DNA from 2 places in the Tsukamurella sp. USMM236 genome. Region 1 is predicted to be linked to the other one. Evidence: riboswitches for the same ligand, from Rfam matches in the RefSeq annotation. Region 1 holds a riboswitch; the other holds the start of a gene.
The links. A riboswitch is a leader RNA that binds a small molecule or an ion and turns the genes downstream of it on or off. The one in region 1 is predicted to bind cobalamin.
Positions count from the first base shown of each region.

Region 2: another riboswitch for cobalamin. It lies ahead of metE (5-methyltetrahydropteroyltriglutamate--homocysteine S-methyltransferase); the one in region 1 lies ahead of WFK95_RS06120 (FecCD family ABC transporter permease).

Region 1 covers NZ_JBBCSS010000002.1:61,920-69,088, forward strand. Annotated here, with positions in the region: gene WFK95_RS06095 (fatty acid desaturase) at 1-1,288, opposite strand, end outside; gene WFK95_RS06100 (LppX_LprAFG lipoprotein) at 1,746-2,567, shown strand; gene WFK95_RS06105 (M23 family metallopeptidase) at 2,653-3,183, opposite strand; gene WFK95_RS06110 (ABC transporter substrate-binding protein) at 3,282-4,277, opposite strand; gene WFK95_RS06115 (ABC transporter ATP-binding protein) at 4,279-5,055, opposite strand; gene WFK95_RS06120 (FecCD family ABC transporter permease) at 5,055-6,026, opposite strand; cobalamin riboswitch at 6,132-6,268, opposite strand; gene WFK95_RS06125 (3-methyladenine DNA glycosylase) at 6,268-7,169, opposite strand, start outside.
Region 2 covers NZ_JBBCSS010000004.1:348,266-355,434, forward strand. Annotated here, with positions in the region: gene WFK95_RS15775 (pyruvate carboxylase) at 1-2,541, shown strand, start outside; gene metE (5-methyltetrahydropteroyltriglutamate--homocysteine S-methyltransferase) at 2,596-4,884, opposite strand; cobalamin riboswitch at 5,049-5,214, opposite strand; gene WFK95_RS15785 (DUF167 domain-containing protein) at 5,300-5,533, opposite strand; gene WFK95_RS15790 (CHAP domain-containing protein) at 5,575-6,177, shown strand; gene WFK95_RS15795 (patatin-like phospholipase family protein) at 6,174-7,049, shown strand; gene WFK95_RS15800 (TetR/AcrR family transcriptional regulator) at 7,053-7,169, opposite strand, start outside.

The DNA.
Region 1 (7,169 bases):
GGTCGGGCAGGCGGTCGAAGAAGAAGCTGCGCCTGGGCAGCCATTCGACGCCGAACTTGGCGGCCTCCTCGGCCATCAGTTCCTCGGTCGCGATGTTGGCGAAGCCGCTGCGCTGGTAGGGCAGGACGTGGTGCACGCGGTGGCTGGACAGGCCGGCCGAGAGGAAGCAGTCGACGTACCGGTTGCCCGAGATCCACAGGTCGTAGGCCTGGTTGAGCTGGTTGACCGCCCAGTCCTCGGTCTCGACCTCGGGGAGGTCGTCGACGTCCGTCTCGAAGTCGTGGCTCGCGACCACCAGGAAGGTGCTCACCCACAGCACGGCGACGAACTGCGCCACCCAGGCCCACACGTCGCCGAGGAACAGGAACAGCAGGAACTCGCCGATGAGCAGCGCGCGCATCGCGAAGGCGCCGATGAAGTGGGGGAGCGCCCCGCGCAGCGAGCCGTACATGTCGGCGACCCCCACCTGGCGGGTGAGCTTGACGATCTCGAACAGCCGCATCGTCATGCCCGTCGCGGTGTGCCCGAACTTGTGCAGCGTGTGGATCGGGATCCGGTACCAGCGCGGGATGTCCATCATCATGGTGAAGACGTTCTTCTTGATGTCCACCTCGCTCTGCGTGTGCGGGTGGTGCAGCAGCGCGTGCCCGTCGGCCGTCACGAACGACAGTGCGACGTAGTTGATGTCGAAGGCGTTGACCAGCACCTTCGTCGCGCCCTTCTGCTTGCGATGGATCGCGTAGTGGCCGAAACCCGCCAGCGAGCTGCGGAGGACGACCATGAGCAGCACGAACAGCCAGATCGGCATCCACGACGGGACGCCCAGGCGGGTGGCGATGACCACGACGTAGGCGACGGCCAGCGCCGCCGCGACGACGTTGAACCAGCGGTCCATGCGCTGCACGCGCGCCTTCATCGCCGGGTCGCGCAGCCGCGCCTTCACGGCGTGCAGCAGATCCGTCGGATCGTCGAACCGGTAGCGCGGGGTGTCGCGCCAACTGTCGAATCCGTCCTTGAAGAGGAAGGCCGGCGCATTGTTCTTGGGATGGACGTCCTCGACGCGGGCATCGCGATCGAGGGCGAACCGTTCCAGCATCTTCTCGACCTTTTCGGGATTCGCGTGATACGAACCGATGATCGACGTGATGTCACGATTCTTGGAGCGGCCGATGAAGAATTCCCCGCCCGGATGCTTGTTGATCCATTCCGAGAGATCGTAGGCGCGGCCCTTGTAGACCCACACGTTCGACAACTGCGGCCCGCCGCCGGGGCCGGGTTCACGCCCCAGATCGCGGGGTCCGGGGTCGCCGCTCTCGGTATCGAAATCGCGGCCGCGGGGGCCGGCGGGGCGACGCCCGGGATCGCGCTCGTCGGAGCCGGAAGCGCCGTCGTGACCTGCGCCGCCTCCGCGCCCCGGGTCGGTGCCGCGCTCGAGATCGCGGGGGCCGGGGTCGGCCGCGCCGCGCTCGGACGGCGCCGGTGGCGGGGTGGAATTGATCGACACTTCTGGTTCCTCCTGAACACTGCCGGATCCGGCGGTTGTGTAGACCTTCTCCGGTCACGCTAATGGATCGCTGAAGGTGCGCTTGCCGCTACCGCCCAGTGTCCGATTTGCCCGGAAATCGCGCAGAAGAATGCTTCGATCGACTCCGGAATTCATGCATACTTCATCGTGAGGGCGGGGCTTCCGCCCTTTCATTCGGCCCCGGGCGGTTCCGCCCGGACAGATTCCAGGGGGGAACCCTATGAACCTCAAGGCATCGCGGGCGGCTGTAGCGCTGCTCGCCGCCGGCGCACTGGTACTCACCGGTTGTGCGGACAAGAAGACCGACGACGGCGGCACCACGACCGCCACCGCCGCGGCCGCGAGCGGCGCCTCGGGCTCGCCGACGGCCGCACCCTCGGTCGACGCGAGCGGCCTGCCGACCGTCCAGATCGTGCAGGACGCGGCCCTGGCCACCCGGGAGACCTACTCGGAGCACCTGACGCTCGCCGTCGACAAGGGGATCCAGGGCCTGCCCGTCACCAGCGTCACCGGCGACATCATCTCCTTCAAGGACACCAAGCGCGTGGCCGCGCAGGGCGACGCCAACGTCCGCGTCCAGGACAACTACGTGCAGACGAAGTTCGTCGTGATCGACGGCGTGATGTACGCCAACCTCGGCGGCGCGAAGTACCAGCCGATGGGCAAGACCGGTGAGAAGGGCGTCTACGACCCGGCGATCATCCTCGACCTGGAGAAGGGGCTCGCCAAGATCCTCGACTCCGTGCAGAACCCGAAGGTCGACGGCAAGGACACCGCGAACGGCCTCAAGACCGTCAAGGTCACCGGCACCGTCGCCACGCAGGTCCTCGACCCGCTGCTGCCGCAGATCACCGACATCGCCACCCGCGGCAACGCCGGCACCACGCTGCCCATCACGCTGTGGATCGTCTTCGATCCGTCGGCGAACCCGCAGCCCAAGCCGAACGTCACGCGGATGGAGGTCAAGCTGAAGGAACTGCCCATCACGCTGAACCTCACCGAGTTCGGCAAGGACGTGAAGATCACCAAGCCGGCCACCTAGGCCGACACGCACGGGCAACGGCCCGTCGGACCATTCGGGGGGATGGTCCGACGGGCCGTCGTCGTTCGTCGGGTCGTTCTGCCGGTCAGGGCCAGAGGTTCGGGTTGAGATCCGATCCGTAGCCGCCGTAGCGCGGACGGCGCTCCAGGTGCAGGTGCGGTCCCCGGGTGTTCCCGGTGTCGCCCGAGTACCCGATCAGCTGGTTGGTCGCGACCTTCTGGCCGTCGCTCACGACCCGCCGCGACAGGTGGCAGTAGCCCCAGTCCGATCCGTCGACGTCGTCGTTGATCAGGATCATCGTCCCGTACGCCGCGCCCCAGTTCGCCCGTCCCGTGCGGACATCGCCGCCGATGGTCGCGTACACGGGCGTGCCGATGGGACAGCCGATGTCGACCCCGGTGTGGTAACCCGCCTCCCAGGAGCCGGGCTGTCGCCACTGAGCGGTGATCGGGTGCGCGGTCGCGTTCCGGATGGGCCGCACGTAGGTCGCGGCGTTCGCCGCCGGCGCGACCACGGACCCGGCCGCGGCCGCCGCGGCGGTGAGTCCGGCGACGGCCGCGCCGCCGATGAGCAGACGACGCCGGCTGAGCTGTGCTGATTCGTGGTGAGCTGTCATGACTCTTCTCCCTGAAAGTGCATGAGCGGGGCATGAACGTGAGCATGGCTCACGTTCAGCGCGAGTATGTCATCGCACACGGGTACGCGCTGGGCGAATCAGAAGCCCTTGGAACGGAGGTACGCGCCCAAAGTCTCGACGCTGCCCGGCGTGCGCGGGCCCTCGACCCAGCCCGCGTACGGGATCACGACGACGTTGCCCTCGCGGACGGCGGTGGTGTTCGCCATCAGCGGCTGCGAGCGCAGCTGCGCGATCTTCGCGTCCGGGGTGTTCTCCGGGCCGACGCCGTAGTCGACGATCGCGATCACCTCCGGGTCGCGCTGCGCCGCCGCCTCCCAGGACGCCGTCGTCCACGAGTCGTCGAGGTCGGCGAAGACGTTCTCGCCGCCCGCGTTCTCGATGATCGCCTGCGGGGTGCCGGTGCGGCCCGAGGTGAACGGGTCCGGGGAGGCGCTGTCGAACAGGAAGACCCGCGCCTTCTTCCCCGCCGGCGCGGAGGTCCGGACCTCATCGATCCGGGCGCGGTACTCGGCGACCAGCTTCTCCGCGCGCTCCGGCACTCCGAACAGGGTCCCGAGGTTCGTCAGGTCCGCGAACAGCGCGTCGAGCGGCGGCATGATGCCCCGCTTCGTGCTCCCGGCCTGGCGGCAGGCCTCGGTGAGCTGGTACGGCACGGCGCCGATCTCGCGGATCCAGTCCGGCGTCACGCCGGTGGTCTCCTTGAAGCCGTAGTTCCAGCCCGCGAAGACGAAGTCGGGCCGGGCCGCCTGGATCGTCTCGCGGGTGAAGGCGGTGCCCAGGCTGGGGGCACGATCGAAGTCGGCCTTCCACGGCGAGGTGTTGTAGTCGACGTGCTTGCCGTCGTAGGTCGTGTACCCGACGATGCGGTCGGTCAGGCCCAGCGCGAACAGGATCTCCGCGGTGCCGGTGTCGTTGACCACCACTCGGCTGGGCGGGCCCGGCACCGTCAGGGGCGCACCGCAGTTGGTGACGGTGGCGGGTCCCGAGGACGCCGACGGCGCCGCCTCCTCGACGGTCGCGCCGCAGCCGGTGAGCAGGACGCCCGCGAGCAGCACCAGGGGGAGTCGTTTCATGTCAGGTCCCTTCCGTCAGACCACTGTCGAAGATCACCTGGGGCACGCCCAGGCGGGGGTGGGGCAACACGTGCGCCCCGATGTCGAAGTACCGCCGGAGCGTTTTCGGCGTGAGGATCTCCGCCGGGGTGCCGGAGCAGGCCAGCGCACCCTCGGACAGCACGTACAGGCGGTCGCAGTACTGCGCCGCGAGATTGAGGTCGTGCAGCACCGCGATCACGGTGACGCCCAGGTCGCGGGCGGCGCTGAGCACCGCGAACTGGTGCCGCACGTCGAGGTGGTTGGTGGGCTCGTCGAGCACCAGCACCCGCGGCTCCTGCGCGAAGGCCCGCGCGATGAGCACCCGCTGCGCCTCGCCGCCCGAGAGCGTGCCGAAGTCCCGCCGGGCCAGGTCCGCGGCGCCGGCGGCGGCGAGCGCACCGTCGACCGCCCGACGGTGCGCGGCGAGCGGGACGCCCCGGCGGCGGTGCGGCAGGCGACCGGTCTCCACGATCTCGCGCGCGGTGAAGCCGATGTCGAACGGGGCGTGCTGCATCACGGCCGCGACCTGCCGCGCATTCTCCTCGAGGCTGATCGCCGTGACGTCCCGCCCGTCGACGGTGACGGTGCCCGTCGCCGGTCGCAGCGCGCGGTAGGCGCACCGGAGCAGGGTGGACTTGCCGCTGCCGTTGGGGCCCACGACGCCGATGAACTCGCCGGATTCCGCCGTGAGGCTGAGGTTCTCGACGATGCGCCGTCCGCCCAGCTCGACGGAGACGCCGCTGTACTCGACCCGCATCACGCGCTCCCCACGGACCTGCGGCGCATGAGCGCGATGAACAGGGGCACGCCGACGGCGGCGGTGATCGCGCCGAGCGGCAGCTCCTGCGGTGGCGCGACGGTGCGGGCCGCGATGTCGGCGAGCACGAGGAAGACCGCCCCGAGCGCGGGCGCGATGACCAGGACCCGGCGGTGGTCGGCGCCCACCAGCAGCCGGGCGACGTGCGGCACCACGAGCCCGACGAAGCCGATGGCGCCGCAGACGGAGACGATGATCCCGGTCATCGCCGCGGTGAGCACGAACAGCGCCGAGCGGTAGCCGGAGGCCGAGAGCCCGACGGAGATCGCGACCTCGTCGCCGAGGGCGAGCGCGTTGAGCTTGCGCGCGCCGTACCGCAGCGTCACCAGCCCGATCGCGACCGTGACCGCCAGCAGCGCGGTGGTGCGCCAGGTCGAGGGGGAGAGGCTGCCGAACAGCCAGAACATGACGGTGCGGGCCGCGTCGCCGCGCGGGGCGAGGAAGACCAGCACCGTGGTCACCGCCGAGAAGCCGTACGCGAGGGCGGTTCCGGTGAGGACGAGCCGCAGCGGCGTGAGGCCGCCGCCGCGGTACGCGATGAGGTAGACCAGCGCCGTCGCACCGAGCGCGCCCAGGAAGGCGGCCGTAGGGAGCGCGTACAGGCCGAGCGTGCCGAAGACGCCGAACAGGGCCACCGTCGTCGCGCCGACCGACGCGCCGGAGGAGATCCCGAGTACGTACGGGTCGGCGAGGGCGTTGCGCACCATCGCCTGGACCGCGACGCCGATCGCGCTGAGCCCCGCGCCCACGATCGCGGCGCTGAGTACCCGGGGGATCCGCGAATCCGCGACGATCCGGTAGTGCGTGGCGTGCTCGGCGTCGATGACGCCGCCGGTGAGAAAGGCCCAGACATAGCGGGTCGAGTCCTGCCAAGGGATGCGCACGGTGCCCAGCAGCACGCCCAGCCACATCGCGGCGATCAGCGCGATCAGCAAGCAGGCCAACAGCACTGCCACACGGCGCGACGAGACCACTCGCACTCCGCGACTCCCCTCGGGTCGGTGAGCACCGCCCGGCTCCGGGCGGTCGCGAGGGCAGGTATCGGGCTCGCACGCGCTGGGCGTGTCACCGTTGCGGGGCAGCCCCGGTTTCGCACCGGGTTCCCTCTTGCGCCGTGGGCTCGCGCCCACGGACCGTCGCTGGAACGGAAGTCTAGGCGGGCGATGCGGGCATATCGGCGGCGGGCTGCTCACCGGGCCGCTCACCGGGCCGCTCTGCGGGCCAGGCGCGGACCACGGCGAGCAGGCGCTCGCGGATCGGGGTGGCGCGCTCGGCCAGCGCGGCCTGCTGCCGCACGTACTCGCGCCGGCCCTCGGCCGTCTCGATCGCGATGGGCTCGAAGCCGTAGGCCGTCAGGTCGTACGGGCTCGCCCGCATGTCCAGTTCCCGGGCGTCCCGGGCCAGGTCGAACGCGTCGGCCACCAGGTCCGACGGTGCGCCGGGCGTCAGCTTGAAGGCCCACTTGTAGAGGTCCATGCCGGCGTGCAGGCAGCCGGGCTGCTCCGAGCCGACCTGGGTCTCCCGCGTGAGCTCGACCGCGTTGCGGGGCGCCGCGTCGGGGGTGAAGAAGCGGAAGGCGTCGTAGTGGGTGCACGTCAGCTGGCCCGCGCGGACCACGTCGTCCGTGCCCGCCGGGCCCAGGCGCAGCGGCACCGGGTGTCGCGCCTGGTCGGCCTCGCGGAAGACCATCGCCCACTCGTGCAGGCCGAAGCAGCCGAACACGGGCCGGCGCGCGGCCGTGGCCTCCAGGAGCCGGGCCACGTAGGCGGCGGTGCCCGCGCGGTTGGCCAGCGTCGCCGGGTCCGGCCGGACCCGGGTGCCCTCGACGAGGTAGCCGCGCGCGCCGCTGAATTCGTCCGCCGCCCGCGGGCCGTCGAGCTCGGTCCCGAGGCCCGGGTGCCAGCGCAGCAGGTGCGCGGGGCGGTGCCCGTAGTACGTGAACAGGAAGTCCCAGACGGGGTGCTTCTCGCCGCGGGCGGCCCGGCGGCGATGCGCCTCGACGAAGGGCTCCAGCCGGGCGCGGTGGTCCGCCGCGCGGGCCTCCCACTCGGCGT
Region 2 (7,169 bases), on a different contig from region 1:
CGGCACGTCTTCATCGAGATGAATCCGCGGATCCAGGTGGAGCACACGGTGACCGAGGAGGTCACCGATGTGGACCTGGTGGCGGCGCAGCTGAAGATCGCCGCGGGCGCCACGCTGCCGGAGCTGGGCCTGACGCAGGACGCGATCCGGCTCAACGGCGCCGCCCTGCAGTGCCGCATCACGACGGAGGACCCCACGGACGGCTTCCGGCCCGACACCGGCCGGATCACCGCGTACCGGTCTCCGGGCGGCGCGGGCATCCGCCTGGACGGCGGCACGTCGGTGGGCGCGGAGATCAGCCCGCATTTCGATTCGATGCTGGTCAAGCTGACCGCTCGTGGCCGCGATCGGGCGACGGCCATCGTCCGCGCCCGTCGCGCACTCGCGGAGTTCCGCATCCGCGGCGTGGCGACGAACATCCCTTACCTGCAGGCGGTCCTGGCCGATCCGGCGTTCGTCGCCGGCGAGGTGACGACCTCGTTCATCGAGCAGCGCCCGGAGCTGCTCACCGCGCGCGGTTCCTCGGACACGGCGTCGAAGATCCTGCGCTACCTGGCGGACGTCACCGTCAACAAGCCGCACGGCGTGCGCCCGACGAAGATCTACGCGGTCGACAAGCTTCCCGCGGTGGACCTTTCGGCGCCCGCGCCGGAGGGATCGAAACAGCGACTCGAGCGGCTCGGCCCCGCCGGCTTCGCCGCGGACCTGCGCGCGCAGACCGCGCTCGCGGTCACCGACACCACCTTCCGCGACGCGCACCAGTCGCTGCTCGCGACCCGGGTGCGGACCTCGGCGCTGGCGACGATCGCGCCGTACGAGGCCCGGCTCACGCCGCAACTGCTCTCGGTGGAGGCGTGGGGCGGCGCCACCTACGACGTCGCGCTGCGGTTCCTGCACGAGGACCCGTGGGAGCGCCTCGCCACCCTCCGCGAGGGGCTGCCGAACATCTGCCTGCAGATGCTGCTGCGCGGCCGCAATACCGTCGGCTACACCCCGTACCCGCAGCAGGTGACCGACTCGTTCGTCGCCGAGGCGGCGGCGACCGGGGTGGACGTGTTCCGGATCTTCGACGCGCTCAACGACGTCGAGCAGATGCGGCCCGCGATCGAGGCCGTCCTCGCCACCAACACCGCGGTCGCCGAGGGCGCGCTGTCCTACACCGGCGATCTGTCGAACCCCGCCGAGGACCTGTACACCCTGGACTACTACCTCGGCGTCGCGGAGAAGATCGTGCAGGCCGGCGCCCACATCCTGGCGATCAAGGACATGGCCGGGCTGCTCCGGCCCGCCGCGGCCACGACACTGGTCACCGCGCTGCGCAAGGAGTTCGACCTGCCCGTGCACGTGCACACGCACGACACCCCCGGCGGGCAGCTCGCCACCTACCTCGCCGCGTGGACCGCCGGCGCGGACGCCGTCGACGGCGCCGCGGCGCCGCTGTCGGGCACCACCAGCCAGCCCTCGCTGTCGTCGATCGTCGCCGCAACCGCGCACACCGAGCGCGACACCGGGATCGACCTCGACGCGGTCTGCGCGCTCGAGCCCTACTGGGAGGCCGTGCGCGGGGCCTACGCGCCGTTCGAGTCCGGCCTCAAGGCCCCGACGGGGCGGGTCTACCACCACGAGATCCCCGGCGGCCAGCTGTCGAACCTGCGGCAGCAGGCCGGCGCGCTCGGCCTGGCCGAGCGGTTCGAGGACATCGAGAACTCCTACGCCGCGGCCGATCGCATGCTCGGCCGCCTGGTCAAGGTCACGCCGTCGTCGAAGGTGGTCGGCGACCTCGCGCTCGCACTCGTCGGCACGGGCGTCAGCCCGGACGAGTTCGCCGCCGACCCCGGCAAGTACGACATCCCCGACTCCGTGATCGGCTTCCTCCGCGGCGAGCTCGGCACCCCGCCCGCGGGCTGGCCGGAACCGCTGCGCACCCGCGCCCTCGAGGGCCGCGCGGGCGCGACGCCCGTGACCGAGGTCCCCGCCGACGAGGCCGCCGAACTCGCCGGAACGAGCGAGCAGCGGCGAGCGGCGTTGAGCCGCCTGCTGTTCCCCGGTCCGATGCGCGAGTTCACCGAGCACCGCGCGGAGTTCGGCGACGTCTCGAAGCTCTCGACCAACCAGTTCCTCTACGGGCTGCGGCAGGGCGAGGAGCACCGCGTACAGCTCGCGACCGGCGTCGAGCTGCTCATCAAGCTCGACGGCGTCGGCGAGCCCGACGAGCACGGCAACCGCACGCTGGTGTGCACCCTCAACGGCCAGCTCCGCACCGTCGCCGTTCGCGACGACTCGGTCAAGGCCGACATCCCGGCCGCGGAACGCGCGGACAAGATGAACCCGGGCCACGTCGCCGCGCCGTTCGCCGGCATGGTCACCCCCACGGTCCACGCCGGTTCCACGGTCGAGGTCGGCGACCAGATCGCGACGATCGAGGCGATGAAGATGGAGGCCGCGATCACCGCACCCGTCGCCGGCACCGTCACCCGCGTCGCCCTCGCCGGGGCCACCCAGGTCGACGGTGGCGACCTTGTCGCCGTCATCGAGGGCTGACCCGCACCACGGACAGGGCCCGGCCGCGCGAACGCGGCCGGGCCCTTCCTTCTCTCACAGCGTGGCGCGCACCGCCTTCGCCGCTGCGACCAGGTTCCGCAGGGCGGCCACCGTCTCCTGCTGACCGCGGGTCTTCAGGCCGCAGTCCGGGTTCACCCACAGCCGCTGCGCCGGCACGGCGTCCAGGGCCGCACGCAGCGACGACTCGATCTCCTCCTGCGCCGGGACCCGGGGCGAGTGGATATCGTAGACACCGGGCCCGACCTGGTTGGCGAAGCCCGCCTCGTTGAGGTCGGCGAGGATCTCCATCCGCGACCGCGCGGCCTCGATCGACGTCACGTCCGCGTCGAGATCGGCGATCGCGCCGATCACGTCGCCGAACTCCGAATAGCAGAGGTGCGTGTGGATCTGGGTGCCGTCGGCCACGCCCGAGGTCGACAGCCGGAACGAGCCCGTTGCCCAAGCGAGGTAGGCCGAGCGGTCCGCAGCCCGCAGCGGCAGCAGCTCACGCAGCGCGGGCTCGTCGACCTGGATGACCTGCACGCCCGCCCGCTCGAGGTCCACCGTCTCGTCGCGGATCGCGAGCGCCACCTGGTCGGCCGTCTCGGCGAGCGACTGGTCGTCGCGGACGAACGACCAGGCGAGGATCGTGACCGGCCCGGTGAGCATGCCCTTGACCGGCCGCTCCGTGAGCGTCTGCGCGTAGGTGATCCACGAGACGGTCATCGGATCGGTGCGGTGCACGTCGCCGTACAGGATCGGCGGCCGCACGCACCGAGTGCCGTAGGACTGCACCCACCCGTTCTCGGTCGCGAGGAAGCCGTCGAGGCGCTCCGCGAAGTACTGCACCATGTCGTTGCGCTCGGGCTCGCCGTGGACGAGGACGTCGATGCCGAGCTCCTCCTGCAGCGCGACCACATCGGCGATCTCGGACTGCATGCGCCGCACGTACTCGGCCTCGTCGATCCTCCCCGCGCGCAGGTCGGCGCGGGCGACCCGGATCGCGCCGGTCTGCGGGTACGAGCCGATGGTCGTGGTCGGCAACAACGGGAGATCGAGCCGGTCCCGCTGGACCACGGCGCGATCGGCGGCCGCGGTTCGGCCGGTCCCGGTGGCGCGCAGGGCGATGAGGCGGTCGCGCACCGTCGCATCGTTCAGGCGGGGATCCGCGCTGCGGGCCGCACGGACCGCGGCGCTCCGCCCGAACTCCGCGGCGACCACGGGGCGCCCCTCGGTGAGGGCGCGGGCGAGGACGACGACCTCGTCGATCTTCTCCTGAGCGAAGGCCAGCCAGGCGCGAACCCCCTCGGCGCCAGCGGGTTCGGGCGCCATCTCCGCGGCGACCGCGTAGGGCACGTGCAGCAGCGAGCAGGACGTGCTCACGGCCAACGCACCCGCTGACCCGGACAGCATGCCCAGGGTCGCCGACGCCGATGCCAGGTCGGTGCGCCAGACGTTGCGCCCGTCGACGACGCCCGCGAGCAGCAGCTTGTCCTGGAGCGCCGGCACGGCGGCGACCGCCGCGACGGCGGCGGGATCGGTCACCAGGTCGACGGCGACCGCCTCGATCGCGGTGCCGGCCAGGGCCTCCAGCGACGGCCCCGGCGAGCCGAAGTACGTCGCCACGAGGATCGACGGCCGGTCGGCGGCCGAGGAGAGCTCGCCGTACACCCGCGCCGCCTCGCCGGCGAGCGACAGGCCCGCCTCCGTCACCAGCACCGGCTCGTCGATCTGCACCCACTGCGCACCCCGGGCCGCCAGCCGCGCCAGGAGATCCCGGTAGAGCGGCAGGAGCTCGTCCAGGCGGGAGAGCGGCTCACCGGCACCGTCGACCGGCTTGGCGAGCGCGAGGAAGGTGAGCGGTCCGACGACGACCGGGCGCGCCGGGACGCCCTGCGCCAGCGCCTCGTCCAGATCGCCGAGCACCTTCTCGGGGTGCAGCGCGAAGGCGGTCGCCGGCCCGATCTCGGGAACGAGGTAGTGGTAGTTCGTGTCGAACCACTTGGTCATCTCGAGCGGGGTGACCTCGGCGGTACCGCGCGCCGCGGCGAAGTACCGGTCGAGCGGATCCTCGATCCCCGCGACCCGGGGCGGCAGGGCGCCGAGCAGTTCCGCGGTGTCGAGCATCTGGTCGTAGTAGCTGAACGTGTTGGTGGGGACGGAATCCAGCCCGGCGGCGACCAGCCGTGCCCACTCGTCGCGCCGGAGGCCGGCGGCGGTGGATGCGAGCTCGGCCCGGGTGATCGAGCCCTTCCAATAGCCCTCGATCGCGCGCTTGAGCTCGCGCCGGGGGCCGATGCGGGGAACACCGAGGACGGTGCGGGTGAAATTCGGTGCGGTCACGTGAAGGACCGTTCCTTTCGTGCGTAGCCAGGGCGGGCCACCCGTCCGGACGCACGTACGCACGACTCGCGGACCGTCGACGTGCGACGTCCGTTCGTCCTGTGCGGTCGCACGCCCGGTCCGCGAGGCGGCACACCACCGGACGCGGCGCGTCCGGTACAGCGGGCAGGTATTCGGACTCGCAGGCGCGCCCTGGGGCTCCTACCGGTCGCTGCTTCCCAGGCTCTGCGGCCCAGTGCATTCGTCGCGACTTTCGTTCCTGCTCACCGCTGCGGGACAGTCCCGGATTCCCACCGGGTTCCCTCTCGATCCGCGGTTCCCCACGGCACCGAGTTGTCGCGGCCCGAGGCTTCGGCGCGACATACCAGCTGCACCTTCCAGCATGCCATGCCGCTCCGTGACGGCGGGCGTCACCTCAGTCGTCGACGGCGAACCGCTTGAGCCGGCTGGTCTGCCCCGCGATCAGCCGCACGCGGGACTTCGGCACCCCGAGGTGGGAGGCGAGCAACTCGACGGCGGCCTTGTTCGCCTTGCCCTCGGTGGCCGGCTCGCGCACGAACAGGGTGAGCGCGCCGGCATCGTCGACCTCCACCGCGGGGCCCTTGCGGCTGCCGGGCTTGATCCTGCAGGTCACGGTGCGCGGGCTCATCGCCCCATGATCGCAGGTTCACCACTGAGTACAGTGGATTCATGGGGTTGAGGAAGGCAGGGCTCGTCGCCGCCGCGGTGGTCGCCGCGCTGGTGGTGCTCGCGGGCGGCGTCGTGTGGCTCTCCAGCGTGCATCAGACGCCGCTCACGAAGCACCTCCCCGCCGAGTTGAAGCCCCGCGTCTACCCCGCGGTCTCGACCGCGGGCCTCGATCCCGCGCGCGTCCGGATCCTGGAGAACGTGCGCCGCGAGTTCGACGCCAACCGCCCGGGCACGTACTTCTCGGAGGGCGTCGACGAGCCCTGGTGCGCCGACTTCGTCTCGACGGTGCTCCGCGATTCCGGCCTGCCGCTGCACAACCCGAACTCCGGGACCTGGCGCATCCCCGGCGTGTACACGCTCACCGAGTACTTCCAGAAGGCCGGGAAGCTGGAGTCGGCGACCGCGTACCGGCCGCAGCCGGGCGACGTCGTGCTGTACACGCCGGAGCACCCGGCGATGCGCCAGCACACCAACTTCGTCGTCGCGGTGTCGGGCGACAGCGTCACCACCGTCGGCGGCAACCAGGAGGGCGGCATCAGCGCCTGGACGTACCGGCTGACCGACACCTTCGGCCTCGCCGGGTACGGGGTGCCGGCCCGATGACGGTGCTCGAGGCGCTGCGAGCGCGGCTCACCTCCGGAAGCCTTCCGGGAGAGCGCTCCGACGGGCTGCGGATCGCCGTGTGCATCGAGGGCGGCGGCTCGCGCTCCGCGTATTCCGCGGGGATGGCGATCGCGGTCGACGAGCTCGGCCTGCTGCCCGCCGTCGACGCGATCTACGGCACCTCGGGCGGCGGCCTCAACGCGGCGTGGCTGGTCTCCGGCGAGGGCCGACGGTGGCTGCCCTCGTGGGGCTGGGAGGAGGTGCTGGCCGAGCGCGTGGTGCACCCGCGGCGGGCGCTGCGCGGCGGCGTCGTGGTGGACACGCAACACCTGGTGGACCGGGTCTACTCCGACGTCACGCCGATGAACTTCGCCGCCATCCTCGCCAGCCCGATCTCCCTGCACCCCTTGGCCGTCGACGCGCACACCCGCCGGGTGGCCGACCTCGCGCCCTACGTCACCGACGCCGCGACGCTGCGCACCGCGCTGCGCGCGACGACCGCCCTCCCTCTGCTCGCGGGGCGGCCCGTGCGGCTCGCCGGGCGGGAGTTCCTCGACGGCGGCCTCGCGGAGAAGGTACCCCTGGCCACCCCGATCGATCAGGGCGCCACGCACCTGCTCGTGCTGCGCACCACCTCGGAGGACGCGGCGCCCCGCTCCTCCCGCGCCGAGCAGTGGGTCCTGGACGCGTACTTCACCGCCCGCCGCGCCGCCCCCGCTCCGGAGCCGGCCGCGGTCGGCACCGCCGAGGTGCTGCAGGTCTGGGTCCCATCCGGGAGCCCTGCCGTCGGCAGGCTCTCGGGCGACGGTCCGCTGATCTCCCGCGCCGTCGAGATCGGCCGGGACGCCGCGCTCCTCGCCCTCGCCGGATAGCCCTCAGTCGCGCAGCAGTCGTCCGGCGAGGCGTTCGGCCTGATCCGCCGCGGCGGGCGGCGGCGGCTCGCCGGCGACGAGGTGCCGGCGCGCGACCGCGAGGGGCAGCTCGTACAGGGC